2 linked regions of the Paenarthrobacter nicotinovorans genome follow. The protein of the gene in region 2 interacts with the protein of the main gene of each other region in a pairwise test. Links are inferred from orthologs where the notes say so. Each region holds a gene or a part of one and is shown on either strand. Other genes may lie near its edges.

What was found. The genes of interacting proteins can lie anywhere in the genome.
Region 1: the proteins of dnaN (region 2) and dnaE interact in binary tests that used the Escherichia coli proteins (3 or more experiments, as listed by UniProt). The link is inferred for Paenarthrobacter nicotinovorans from one-to-one orthologs.

Annotation. Positions count from the first base shown.
Region 1 is NZ_CP089293.1:1,754,124-1,760,418, forward strand. Bases 1-4,143 are described here. They hold dnaE (DNA polymerase III subunit alpha), read left to right. Parts: upstream 1-385; coding sequence 386-3,943; downstream 3,944-4,143. Other genes in these bases: JMY29_RS08180 (RluA family pseudouridine synthase), read left to right, coding at 1-315; JMY29_RS08190 (flavin reductase family protein), read right to left, coding at 3,962-4,143. In the rest of the region: more of JMY29_RS08190, read right to left, coding at 4,144-4,462; JMY29_RS08195 (hypothetical protein), read left to right, coding at 4,571-5,104; hisD (histidinol dehydrogenase), read left to right, coding at 5,109-6,295. UniProt on the Escherichia coli protein: DNA polymerase III is a complex, multichain enzyme responsible for most of the replicative synthesis in bacteria. This DNA polymerase also exhibits 3' to 5' exonuclease activity. The alpha chain is the DNA polymerase catalytic subunit.
Region 2 is NZ_CP089293.1:311-7,532, reverse strand. What follows is about bases 3,476-6,448. They hold dnaN (DNA polymerase III subunit beta), read right to left. Parts: upstream 5,538-6,448; coding sequence 4,413-5,537; downstream 3,476-4,412. Other genes in these bases: dnaA (chromosomal replication initiator protein DnaA), read right to left, coding at 6,114-6,448. In the rest of the region: gyrB (DNA topoisomerase (ATP-hydrolyzing) subunit B), read right to left, coding at 1-1,389; JMY29_RS00025 (DUF721 domain-containing protein), read right to left, coding at 1,728-2,282; DNA replication/repair protein RecF, read right to left, coding at 2,269-3,462; more of dnaA, read right to left, coding at 6,449-7,222. UniProt on the Escherichia coli protein: Confers DNA tethering and processivity to DNA polymerases and other proteins. Acts as a clamp, forming a ring around DNA (a reaction catalyzed by the clamp-loading complex) which diffuses in an ATP-independent manner freely and bidirectionally along dsDNA.

The DNA of each region.
Region 1 (6,295 bases), 1.8 Mb from region 2 along the record:
GGTCGTCCGTCCGTTACCCACTACGAGGTCCTGGAAGCCTTCGGTAAGGCGACCCTGGTGGAAGTCCATCTGGAGACCGGACGGACGCACCAGATCCGTGTCCACTTCTCGGCGCTGCGCCACCCGTGTGCCGGAGATCTCACCTATGGCGCCGATCCCCGTCTTGCGGCAACGCTGGGGCTGACCAGGCAGTGGCTGCACGCCCGCCAGCTCGGCTTCACGCACCCCCGCACCGGCGAATGGGTGGAAGTTGCCAGCGATTATCCGGCGGACCTCCAGTACGCCTTGGATCTGTTGGAAACGGGTTCGGCCTGATTCCATTGACCTGAAGTCCGGTGCCGTTGCGGTCCGTTTCCTCCCCGACCCGGGACGGTAGACTGTCGTGGTGACTTCCAGCAATGATTCGTTCGTCCATCTTCACACCCACACCGAATACTCCATGCTGGATGGAGCGGCACGGCTGGGGGAGTTGTTCGACGAAACTGAGCGCCTGGGCATGCCGGCCCTCGCAACCACGGACCATGGCTATTTGTTTGGCGCCTTCGACTTCTGGCGCAAGGCGACGGATAAAGGCATCAAGCCGATCATCGGCGTCGAAGCCTATGTGACCCCGGGAACGGCCCGCGGTGACAAAGAGCGGGTCCGTTGGGGCGATGAGAGCCAGCGCAAGGACGACGTTTCCGGCGGTGGCTCCTACACCCACATGACCCTGCTGAGCTACAACAACGTGGGCATGCGAAACCTGTTCCGGGCCTCGTCGATTGCGTCGTTGGATTCTGTTTTCGGTAAGTGGCCGCGCCTGGACCGTGAACTGCTCAACACCTATTCCGAAGGCCTCATTGCCACCACGGGCTGCCCCTCCGGAGAAGTCCAAACTAAGCTCCGCCTGGGACTCTACCGGGAGGCCGTGGAAGCCGCAGCCGAGTTCCGCGACATCTTCGGCGCGGAAAACTACTTCTGCGAGTTGATGGACCATGGTCTGGACATTGAGCGGCGCGTCACCGGTGACCTGCTCCGCCTGGCCAAGGAGCTCAACCTGCCGTTGGTGGCCACCAACGATCTCCACTACACGCACGAACACGATGCCAAGGCGCACGAAGCCCTGTTGGCCATCCAGTCCGGTTCCACTCTGCTTGAGCCAACCTACGACAACGGCGGGTCCCGCTTCGCCTTCTCCGGCAGTGGCTACTACCTGAAATCACCGCAGGAAATGCGGGAGCTGTTCCGTGACCATCCGGAAGCCTGCGACAACACGCTCCTGATCGCCGAGCGCTGCGAAGTTTCCTTCAATACCGGTGCCAACTACATGCCCCGCTTCCCCTGCCCGCCAGGCGAAGACGAGACCTCGTGGCTGGTGAAGGAAGTCGACGCCGGCCTGAAGTACCGCTACCCCCAGGGCATCCCGGACAAGGTCCGCAAACAAGCCGATTACGAGCTTGGCGTCATCACCTCCATGGGTTTCCCCGGGTACTTCCTCGTGGTGGCCGACTTCATCAACTGGGCCAAGAACAACGGCATCCGGGTGGGTCCCGGACGTGGTTCCGGTGCCGGTTCCATGGTTGCCTACGCCATGCGCATCACCGACCTCGACCCCCTCCAGCACGGTCTGATCTTCGAACGCTTCCTCAACCCGGACCGCGTTTCCATGCCTGACTTCGACGTCGACTTCGATGATCGTCGCCGTTCGGAAGTGATCGACTACGTCACCAAGAAGTACGGCGACGAGCGCGTGGCGATGATCGTGACGTACGGAACCATCAAGACCAAGCAGGCGCTCAAGGACTCCTCCCGCGTGCTGGGCTATCCGTTCAGCATGGGCGAGCAGCTGACCAAGGCCCTGCCGCCGGCCGTCATGGCCAAGGACATTCCCCTCGCGGACATCCAGAATCCGGAGTCCAAGCGCTACAGCGAGGCCGGGGACTTCCGGCAGCTCATTGCCACCGACCCGGAGGCAGCCAAGGTCTTCGAGACGGCGCTGGGCATTGAGGGCCTGAAGCGCCAATGGGGTGTACACGCCGCCGGCGTCATCATGTCCTCGGACCCCATCATCGACGTTATTCCGATCATGCGGCGGTTCCAGGACGGCCAGGTCATCACCCAGTTCGACTACCCCACCTCTGAAGGCCTCGGCCTGATCAAGATGGACTTCCTGGGCCTCCGAAACCTCACGATCATTTCGGACGCCCTGGAAAACATCAAGATGAACCGTGGCGTGGACCTGGATCTCGAAAACCTTGCGCTGGACGACGCCGCGTCGTATGAGCTTCTGGCCCGCGGCGACACCCTGGGCGTGTTCCAGCTAGACGGCGGACCCATGCGGTCGCTGCTCAAGCTCATGAAGCCTGACAACTTCGAAGACATCTCCGCCGTCCTGGCCCTGTACCGGCCGGGTCCCATGGGCGCCAACGCCCACACGGACTATGCCTTGCGCAAGAACGGCATCCAGGAAGTCATTCCCATCCATCCGGAGCTGGAAGAGCCGCTCAAGGAGATCCTTGGTGGCACCTTCGGCCTGATCGTCTACCAAGAGCAAGTCATGGCCGTCGCCCAGAAACTGGCCGGTTACTCGCTTGGCCAGGCAGATATCCTTCGCCGCGCGATGGGTAAGAAGAAGAAATCCGAACTGGACAAGCAGTTCGCCGGGTTCTCCCAAGGCATGCAGGACAACGGCTACTCCATGGCCGCGGTCAAAACGCTCTGGGACATCCTGCTTCCGTTCTCCGACTACGCCTTCAACAAGGCGCACTCGGCCGCGTACGGGGTTATTTCGTACTGGACTGCCTACTTGAAGGCGCACTATGCACCGGAGTACATGGCCGCACTGCTGACCTCGGTGGGTGATGACAAGGACAAGTCCGCGATCTACCTCAATGAGTGCCGGCGCATGGGCATCACGGTGCTTCCGCCGGACGTCAACGAATCGTCGCTGAACTTCACCCCGGTGGGCCAGGACATCCGTTTCGGCATGGGAGCCATCCGCAACGTTGGTGTCAACGTGGTGGACGCGATGGTGTCCACCCGGGCGACGGAGGGAAACTACACGTCCTTCAAGGACTTCCTCCTCAAGGTCCCGGCGGTGGTGTGCAACAAGCGCACCATTGAATCGCTGATCAAGGCGGGCGCCTTCGATTCCCTCGGCCACCATCGCAGGGCGCTGGCGATGATCCACGAAGAAGCCATTGATTCGGTGATCACGCTCAAGCGAAACGAGGCCATTGGCCAGTTCGACCTCTTCGCCGGGTTCGAAGACCAGGAACCGGAAGCTTCGCTGACCACGGAAATTCCCGATCTCCCTGAATGGGAAAAGAAGGACAAACTCTCCTTCGAGCGCGACATGTTGGGACTGTACGTTTCAGACCACCCCCTGCAGGGGCTGGAGGGTGTCCTGAGCCAGCACGCCGAGCAGACCATTGCGTCGATCATCGCCGAGGACGGACCACACGACGGCGCCATTGTCACCATTGCAGGCATGATCACCTCCCTGAGCCGCAGGATCGCCAAGGCCAGCGGCAATGCCTATGCCAGGGCGGAGATCGAGGACCTCGGTGCATCAATGGAGGTCATGTTCTTCGGCCAGGTCTACGGCCCCATTGCTTCTGTGCTGGCCGAAGACCTGATCGTTGTGGTCAAGGGGCGCCTGCAGCGCCGGGATGACGGCGCTGTGACATTGAACTGCATGGAACTATCGGTGCCGGACCTGAGCGAAAGCGTCAACGGTCCCGTCGTGATCACCATTCCCACGTTCAAGGCCACGGAGGCAGTGGTAACGGATCTGCGGGACGTCCTTCGCACCCACCGCGGGAACTCGGAGGTCCGGTTGAAGCTGATGGGTGATACCAAGGTGGAGGTCATGGGATTGCCAGTGCATCTTCGGGTGAATCCCAGTCCGTCGCTCTTTGGAGACCTCAAGGTCCTGCTCGGTCCGGCCTGTCTGGACAACTGACAGCCGGGCCCGCGGTAGTCAGATCTCGTAGTCGAGCGGCGCAGGCTTGCTGTAAGCGCCGCCGTGGTACAGCAGCGGGGTCCCTTCCCCGCCCACTTGGCCGTCGACGACCTCGACCACAACCACTGCGTTGTTCTCAAAAGACAAGCGCATCTGGATCTTGCCGACCAGCCAGCCGCTGACGTCCTTGAGGATGGGAACGTCATGGGGGCCGGGCTCCCAGTGGTCGCCGTCGAACCGGTCGCGGGTCCGTGCGAACCTGTCGGCCAACGCCTGGTTCTCCAGCCCCAGCATATGGACACCGATATATTCCGCGTTCGCGACAGCGGGCCAGGAACTGGAGCTCCTGGCCATGTTGAAGGTGAAACGGGGCGGCTCGGCGGACAGCGATGCCACGGATGTTGCGGTGAAACCAAAGGGTTTGCCGTTGAGGTTGGCCGTAATGATGGCGACTCCGGCAGCGTGCCTGCGGAACATCTCCCTGAAAGTCTGTTCGAAGCCGGATGGTTCGCTTGCCACGGTGGTGTTCTCCTGGGGTGGGCCTATGCTCTCCTCCCAGAGTATTCCTCCCACGCAGCGGTTCCCCTATTTTGCGGAGCCAGCGTGAACCTTTGTTAATGTGAGTGCATGACCGAGCCCAGTGTGAACCTCCAAGCTGCTTCCGAACCGGCTCCGGCCACCGCTTCCCGCCCGGCGCGGGACTTCCTTTGGCTGGTTGTCCCGGCCGCTTCCGGAATCGTTGTGGGGCTGCTCTGGTGGTTGCTGGCTCCGGGCGGCCTCAACCTCGTCTCCGGCAATCCCGAGCTGTCCAATCCTGACAACCCTGAGTCGTGGCTCCCGCGTGACCTGATCCTGGCGGCCTTGATGCTGGTATCGGGATGCGCTGCCGGGCTCATGCTCGATGGCAAGCTCGAGGGTGCCAGCGCCTCCCGGCGTTTGGTGTTGGCGCTACTCGGGGGTGCGGCGGGTGCACTCCTCGCATGGCTGACCGGCTTGCTGGCCGCCCAGCTATGGGGTCCTCCAGCCAACCCGGCCCTTGGCCCTGGTTATGGGTTCACGCTCCGGTCCTATGCTGTCCTCCTGCTGTGGACCGGTGCGACGGCGTTTGTCACCTTCGTCCTGTCTTTATTCGGGGTTCTCTCCAAGAAGCCCGTAAAATAGCGGGGTGACCACTTCCTCCGATACTTCCGCCCCAGCCGCCCTTAACTTCCGGAGCATTGACTTCCGGGGTCGTCGCCTCTCCCTGGCGGAACTCCGCGGAGCTGTTCCCAGGGCGCGCCATCAGACCATGGCGGATGCGGAACAGAAGGTCCAGGACATCATTGCCGCCGTTCGCAGCCGCGGGTTCAGTGCCTTGGCCGAGCTGGCACGCACGTTCGACGGCGTTGAGCAGTCGCATCCAAGGGTTTCCGCGGAGGCCCTGACCCAGGCTCTCGCCGGGCTTGATCCCAACGTCCGGGCCGCCCTTGAAGAGTCAATCAGCAGGGCTCGGCAGTTTGCCGACAGGCAGCGACCCCGCAACGTGGACGTTTCGCTGGGGGACGGTGCAGTCGTCAGCCAGAACTGGATTCCGGTGGGCCGGGTGGGGCTGTACGTTCCCGGGGGACTCGCTCCGTTGGCGTCCTCCGTCATCATGAACGTCGTTCCTGCGGTGGCCGCCGGCGTCGAATCCATCGCCCTGGCCTCACCGCCGCAGAAGGATTTTGGCGGACTTCCGCACCCCACTATTCTCGCGGCCGCCAAGCTTCTGGGCATTGATGAGGTCTACGCCATCGGCGGTGCGCAGGCCATTGTGTCCTTCGCCTACGGGATTCCGGGCTCGGGGGACGAACTGCCCATCGAACCTGTGGACGTCGTGACAGGCCCGGGCAACATCTTCGTGGCCACGGCCAAGCGGCTGGTCAAGGGCGTGGTGGGTATTGACTCGGAGGCCGGCACTACGGAGATCGCCATCCTCGCCGACTCCACTGCCCAAGCCCCGCTTGTGGCGGCCGACCTCATCAGCCAGGCAGAGCACGATCCCAAAGCAGCCTCAGTCCTAGTGACGGATTCGACCGAACTCGCTGACGCCGTCGTGCGTGAGCTGGCGCGTCAGGCGGCGGCAACCAAGCACAGCGCCCGTGTTCTTGAGGCCCTCTCCGGCCCGCAGTCCGGCGTGGTCCTCGTGGATGACCTTGAGCAGGGGATTGCAGTCTGCAACGCCTACGCTGCGGAGCACCTGGAAATCATGACGGCGGATGCCGCAGCGGTAGCCGGACGCATCCACAACGCCGGGGCCATCTTCGTGGGGGATTACAGCCCTGTCAGCCTCGGCGACTACTGCGCCGGATCCAACCACGTCCTGCCCACCAG
Region 2 (7,222 bases):
CGAGCAGTCAGAGAGCTTACCGGGCATACCGAAGGACTCAAGCGGGCTCTTTCGGCGGGCATTGTCGCGCGCCTTCCGGGCGGCCATGCGGGCCTGGGCGGCTGAAATGGCCTTGCGGATAACGTCGCGGGCCGGGCCCGGGTTCCGTTCCAGCCAGTCACCCAGCTGGTCAGTAACCACGCGCTGGACAAAGCCCTTGACCTCGGAGTTGCCCAGCTTGGTCTTGGTCTGGCCTTCGAACTGCGGTTCAGCAAGCTTTACCGAAATCACCGCAGTCAGGCCTTCGCGGATGTCATCACCGGTAAGGTTGTCTTCCTTTTCCTTGATGATGCTCTTCTCGCGCGCATAGCGGTTGATCAGCGATGTCATAGCGGCACGGAAGCCTTCTTCGTGCGTTCCGCCCTCGTGGGTGTTGATCGTGTTCGCGTACGTGTGGACACTTTCCGAATAAGCGGTGGTCCACTGCATGGCAACCTCGACGGCGATGTGCCGCTCAGTGTCCTCGGTTTCGAAAGCGATGACGTCCTCGTGGACGATCTCGACCTTCTTGTTCGAGTTGAGGTGCTTGACGTAGTCCAGCAAGCCGTCCGGGTACTCGTAGACAACCGTGCGGTGCTCGGCTGCAACTTCGCCTTCGGTGGCTACTGCGTCCAGGTCAAGGTCGTCATCGCCATCGCGGTTGACCGGACGCTCGTCAGTCAACGTGATCCGCAGGCCCTTGTTGAGGAAGGCCATCTGCTGGAAACGTGCGCGAAGAGTCTCGAAGTCGAACTCAGTGGATTCGAAGATCGTTCCGTCGGGGTAGAACGTCTGGGACGTTCCGGTACGCTCGGTTTCTTCTCCCTTGACGAGTTCGCCCTGGGGCTTGCCGCCGTCGGCGAAGGTCATCCGCCAAACGTGGCCCTGGCGGCGCACTTCCGTGTCCACACGACGGGAAAGGGCGTTCACAACCGAAATGCCGACACCGTGCAGACCACCCGAAACCGCGTACCCTCCACCGCCGAACTTGCCGCCGGCGTGCAGGATGGTCATGACTACTTCAACCGTGGGCTTACCCTCGGTGGGGTGGATATCCACGGGAATGCCGCGGCCATCATCGACCACCTGCACTCCGCCGTCAGCGCGGAGCGTTACTTCGATATGGCTGCAGTAACCGGCCAGGGCCTCGTCAACAGAGTTGTCCACCACTTCATAGACCAAGTGGTGCAGGCCGCGGGGACCGGTTGAACCGATGTACATACCGGGGCGTTTGCGCACGGCTTCGAGGCCTTCCAGCACGGTGATGTCGCTGGCACCGTACTCCCTGGGGGCCTCCGCAGGCGTATCAGGCGTGGGAACAGTCTCCTCTTGGGGCTCTACTGCCAAGGTCTCTGCATTGTCGTTAGCCACAGGCGCTTTCGACTCCTCTGTACTCGATGTCGGCCGTTCCCGCAGCTGCCCGCGGCGAACCGCGGCCGCCAACGGGCACGTGACTGATTGCGCCGATTACTCCGACGACGGGGGTTCCCAACTGCCACAGGAGTGGATTCGGGATCCGACGACGTTTCACCGGCGCTCAGTGATCTACGCCAATTCTATCGTGGAAACCCGTGAATCCTTGCAAATACGGGGGCAGCCCAGAGCTGAATATGCCGATGGGAGGCCGCTGGCCCTATCTGCAATGGCCCTGCGGAGGTCCCGATGGGTGCCTATACGACCCGGGGGCGTTGAAACGCCCTGCACGCCGTTCAGCCGTAAGTATCCCGGGGGCCGCGGCCGTTGACACTGCGCCCGCCTTTTCGCCAACTTGGAGCTGATGGCCCCAGTACCTGGATGCTGGTGACAACCCCTTCACCCAGCTCATTCCGGAACATCTCCAAGAGGCTGGTACTGAGCAACCGCAATTGCGTGGCCCATGCCGTTGAGTCACAGCGGACATGCAGCGTGGTGTCGGTGAAACTCTCCGGGGTGCAGTGGGCGGAGATGTCCGACCCAACCAACGTTTCCCATTCGGCCATGACGGAACCGACGGCAACAGGAGAAGTCCAACCGCGTTCTGCCACAAGCCTTCCCACAACATTGCCCAAGCCCAAGGGGTCGCGGCCGCTGCCATGAAACTGCGCAAAACCCCGGGTATCCCGCAGACCCTTGCGTTTGGGAGCAGATCCGGGCCTGGGGGCACGCAGCCTTACTTCACCTCGGGCCGCGGCTGCTTCACGCATGCGGTTCAGCGCCGCCTGGGCAGCATCAATTTCGTCCGGATCCCGGCCCGGTTGCAGTCCTTCGGGACTATCCTTCGCCATCGATGCCTCCCGGAACAACGGTTACGCGCCGTCCGGCCAGCTCCTCAGGGATATCGGCATCGACGGCAGCAGTCACCAGAACCTGTTCGGCGCCGGCCACTATTGCAGCCAGTTTACGCCGCCTCTGCACGTCCAATTCGGCAAAAACATCGTCCAGAATCAGTATCGGCGCAGTTCCACCAGTCCGGGCATCGTCCAACATGACGTAGTAGGAAGCGAGGCGCAAGGACAGGCACATGGACCACGTTTCGCCGTGGGAGGCATAGCCCTTGGCTGGAGCCTGTCCCAGAACGAGTTCCAACTCGTCGCGGTGCGGGCCAACAAGCGAGATGCCCCGCTCAAGTTCCTTTTTCCGCGAGGCTGCGAAGGCCTGGACATAGCGTTCGGTGAGTTCGTCGACGGACAGCAGCCTGAGGTCCTCAACCGACGGCGAAGGTTCCGTTCCGTAGTCGGCCGGACCGCCGTCGTCGTCCAGGATGTCCTGGATGGTGGAGCGGTAAACCGCCCCGGCGTCCTTGGAACCATCCGTGAGTTGGGCGTAGGCGCTGTTCAGGTGCGGACGCAACCGCTCCACCAACTCCAGCCGGGCGTGCAGCAGTTCGGCCCCGGCCTTGGCCATGTGTTGGTCCCACACATCCAGGGTTGCTTCATGACCCGCAGTGAATTTGCCTGCACGGGCCGATTTCAACAGGGCGTTCCGCTGTTTCAGGACGCGGTCGTAGTCACTGCGGGTGGCAGCATGGCGGGGTACCAGGCTGACCAGCAGTTCATCGAGGAAGCGCCGGCGGTTGGAGGGGTCCCCCTTCACCAGTGCCAGGTCCTCGGGCGCGAACAGCACCGTGTGGCAAATGCCCAGGATGTCCCGTGCGCGCACCGGGTTTCCCCGGTTGATGCGTCCCCGGTTGGCGCGCCCGGCATTGATTTCAAGCTCGATGACCGTCGCTTGCTCACCACGGACCAAACGGGCCCGGATCAATGCGCGTTCTGAACCAAAACGAAGCAATGGCGCGTCTGTGCTGACACGGTGCGAGCTCAGGGTAGCCAAATAGCCGATGGCTTCCATGAGGTTTGTCTTGCCGATGCCGTTGGAACCCACCAGCACGGTGACACCGGGACCCAGTTTCAGGTCTACCTGTGCGTAGCTGCGGAAATCAGTCAGCGAAAGATGTTCGAGGTACACGCCGTTTGCAGGACTCCTGCGGCCTAGTTGGCCGGACGGGTGGCGTGTCCGCCGAACTGGTGACGCAGGGCGGAAACCATTTTCATGGCCGGTGAGTTGTCTTCGCGCGAAGCAAAGCGTGCAAAGAGCGCAGCCGTGATGGCCGGTGCTGGAACAGCATTGGCGATGGCTTCTTCCACGGTCCAGCGGCCCTCGCCGGAATCTTCGACGTAGTCGTCAATGGAGGCCAGCCCCGGATCTTCGTCGAGTGCCTTCACCATGAGGTCCAGGAGCCAGGACCGGACAACCGTTCCCTTTTGCCATGCGCGGAACGTTCCCGGAAGGTCCTTGACGATGTCCTTTGCGGCGAGGAGTTCATATCCCTCGGCGTAGGCCTGCATCAAGCCGTACTCGATACCGTTGTGCACCATCTTGGCGTAGTGGCCGGCGCCAACGCCGCCAACGTGGACGAAGCTGTCGGCCCGATCGCCTTCAGGACGAAGAGCGTCGAAGACCGGCATGGCAAGTTCGATGTCTTCGTCAGCTCCACCAGCCATGAGGCCGTAACCGTTCTGGAGACCCCAGACGCCGCCGGAAACACCGCAGTCAGCGAAGCGGATGCCCTTCTCGGCCAGCGCGGCAGCGTGCTTCTGGTCTTCGGTGAAACGTGAATTTCCGCCGTCGATCACCATATCGCCGGGGCTCAGTTTCCCGCCGAGTTCCGTCACGACCGCGTCAGTGATCTCCCCTGAGGGAACCATGACCCACACGAGCCGCGGAGTAGGAAGGGCGGCAATGAGCTCGTCGACCGAAGCGGCATCGGTGACCTCGGGATTCCGGTCGAAGCCTGTGACCTCGATGCCGCCTTTCCGCATGCGTTCCCGCATGTTGAAACCCATTTTTCCAAGGCCGATCAATCCGATGTGCACAGTGCGAACTCTTTTCTGCGAAAGCGGGGCGGGTTTTGCCGATTAGTTGGGAAGGCGGACCGGCATCACGAGGTAGCGGTAGTCGTCCTGGTCTTCGCCGTCGGCCTCAGCCTGGGCCGTGATCATGGCCGGCTTGGGAGCGGTGGTGAAGGAGAAGCGAACGTACTTGGTCTCGATGACGCTCAAACCTTCAACGAGGTAGTGCGGGTTGAAGGCCACGGTGATGTCATCGCCGGACAACTGTGCTTCGAGCTCTTCGGAAGCCTGCGCGTCTTCGCCGGTGCCGGCGTCGAGGTTCAGCAGGCCCTGCGTGAAGGCGAGGCGGACGGGAGTGTTGCGCTCTGCAACGAGGGAAACGCGACGTACAGCCTCCACCAATTCCTGGGTCTGGACTGTTGCGTGGATCGGGGTAGAGTCCGGGAAAAGTGAGCGGATCTTCGGGTAATCGCCGTCTACCAGGAGCGACGTCGTGGTACGGCCGCCGCTCTCGAAACCAATAAGCCGGCTGTCGTCGTCCGCGAGGGCCAGGTTGATGTCACCGCTGCCGCCCAAGGTTTTGGCGACTTCGTTCAGGGTCTTGGACTTCACGAGTGCGCTGGTTGAGATGCCGGGAGTTACTGGCTTCCACGGCACTTCCCGCATGGCCAACCGGTAGCGGTCCGTAGCCAGGAGCGTGATGAGGTCATCCTCGATCTCCATGCGGACGCCGGTCAGGATCGGCAAGGTGTCGTCCTTGCTCGCAGCGATGATGACCTGGGACACGGCTTGGGCGAAAGCGTCGCCGGGCAAGGTGCCGCTGATGGCCGGAAGCGCAGGAAGGGCCGGGTACTCAGACTCAGGCATTGTGGCCAGGTGGAAGCTGCTTCGACGGCAGGTAAGAGTGACTTTGCTTCCGTCTGTTTCAACCTCGACCGGAGCCGAGGGGAGGCTGCGGCAGATGTCTGCCAGGAGGCGTCCGGAAACCAGGATGGTGCCCTCGACGGCTATATCAGCGGGGATTTCCAGGCGCGCCGATGTTTCGTAGTCGAAGCTCGAGAGGCTTACGGTTCCCGCCTCAGCTTTGAGGAGGAGGCCGGAAAGCACAGGAACGGGCGGCCGCGGAGACAACGACCGCGCGGTCCACGTAACGGCTTCTGCCAGGACGTCGCGGTCGACTCTGAACTTCACGGAGGGGTGCCGCCTTTCATTGCTGCTGCCATGTAGTAGCCGCGGATTCCTGCTTGGAAACCGCTAAATCTTCGCAGTCCGGCATCGGAACCTGCATGGTCCGCACTCAGCGAACTACAAACAAGACCCAAGGATGGGAGCGCTGCTGACAGCTTAGCCGGAAGATCCGCGATTAACCCATCCCCGATTGCTCCGACCCGTCCTATGTGGACAGCCGCAGGCTGGCCTTGGCCCGGAACTTGGCATGTCCTTCGGAGGGTCGGGTGGGTGGCAGAACGAGATTGTTATTTGAGGGATTTCAATTTTTTGGGATTCGTAGTGTTAATAACTGCTGTGGAAACTGTGGATAACCCCATCCCGCGGCGCAGATCCGGGGTTAAGCCCTGTTCATGGACTGTGCGTTAACTGGGTTTTAAACAGGTTGTGGATGGGGACAACTCCAAAGCCGGTTTTTAACGATCCACAGACGGCTTAAGGGTTTTAAGCCCATTAACCGTGCTTGTCCCCTTAAGTATCCACAGGCTTATCCACATGTGCCTGTTAATAAGGTATGTAGTGGCGGACGCGATGTGGATTTCAGGAGTCGCGTTGCTGCTGTTTGATGCGGTTGGTGAGCTCTGTGACCTGGTTGTAGATCACACGACGCTCGGCCATGAGCTCGCGGATCTTGCGGTCGGCGTGGATGACCGTGGTGTGGTCACGTCCGCCGAGCTCCTGCCCGATCTTGGGAAGCGACATATCCGTCAGTTCGCGGCAGAGGTACATCGCGATCTGGCGTGCGGTCACCAGGGTGCGGGTACGGGACTTGCTGCAGAGCTCTTCCATGCTGAGCTTGAAGTAGTCAGCAGTCTGGTCAAGGATCTGCTTCGCCGTGATCTCCTGGGCGCCGTCGTCGGTAATCAGGTCCTTGAGCACCATCTCTGCGAGGGCGACATCCACCGGTTGGCGGTTCAGGCTGGCGAAAGCCGTGACGCGGATCAGTGCGCCTTCAAGTTCGCGGATGTTGCTGGAGATCTTGGACGCTATGTACTCCAAGGCGTCATCGGGAGCCGAGAGGCCTTCGCTCAATCCCTTTTTGCGGAGGATGGCGATACGCGTTTCGAGTTCCGGCGGCTGGATGTCCGTCAGAAGGCCCCACTCGAAGCGGGAAGTCATGCGGTCCTCGAAGCCGGCCAGCATCTTGGGTGGCTGGTCCGAGGTGATGACAACCTGCTTGTTGGCGTTGTGCAGCGCGTTGAACGTGTGGAAGAACTCTTCCTGCGTCCGGTCCTTGCCTGCCAGGAACTGGATGTCATCGATCAGGAGGACATCCACGTTGCGGTACGTGGTCTTGAAGCTGGTGCCCTCGTCATCACGGATGGAGTTGATGAAGTCGTTCGTGAATTCTTCCGAGTTCACGTAGCGGACCCGGATGCCGCTGTAGAGCCTGCGTGCGTAGTGCCCGATCGCGTGCAGCAGGTGCGTCTTGCCAAGGCCCGAGTCGCCGTAGATGAAGAGCGGGTTGTACGCCTTTGCCGGCGCTTCTGCGACAGCGACGGCGGCCGCATGGGCAAACCGGTTCGAGGAACCGATCACGAAAGTGTCGAAGATGTACTTAGGATTCAGGCGGCCGAACTCATGTGAGGTGCTCGGCGGGGTTGGCTGCGGCTTCGGCTCAGCGAAGTCAGGAACGGCGGAAAGCTCGA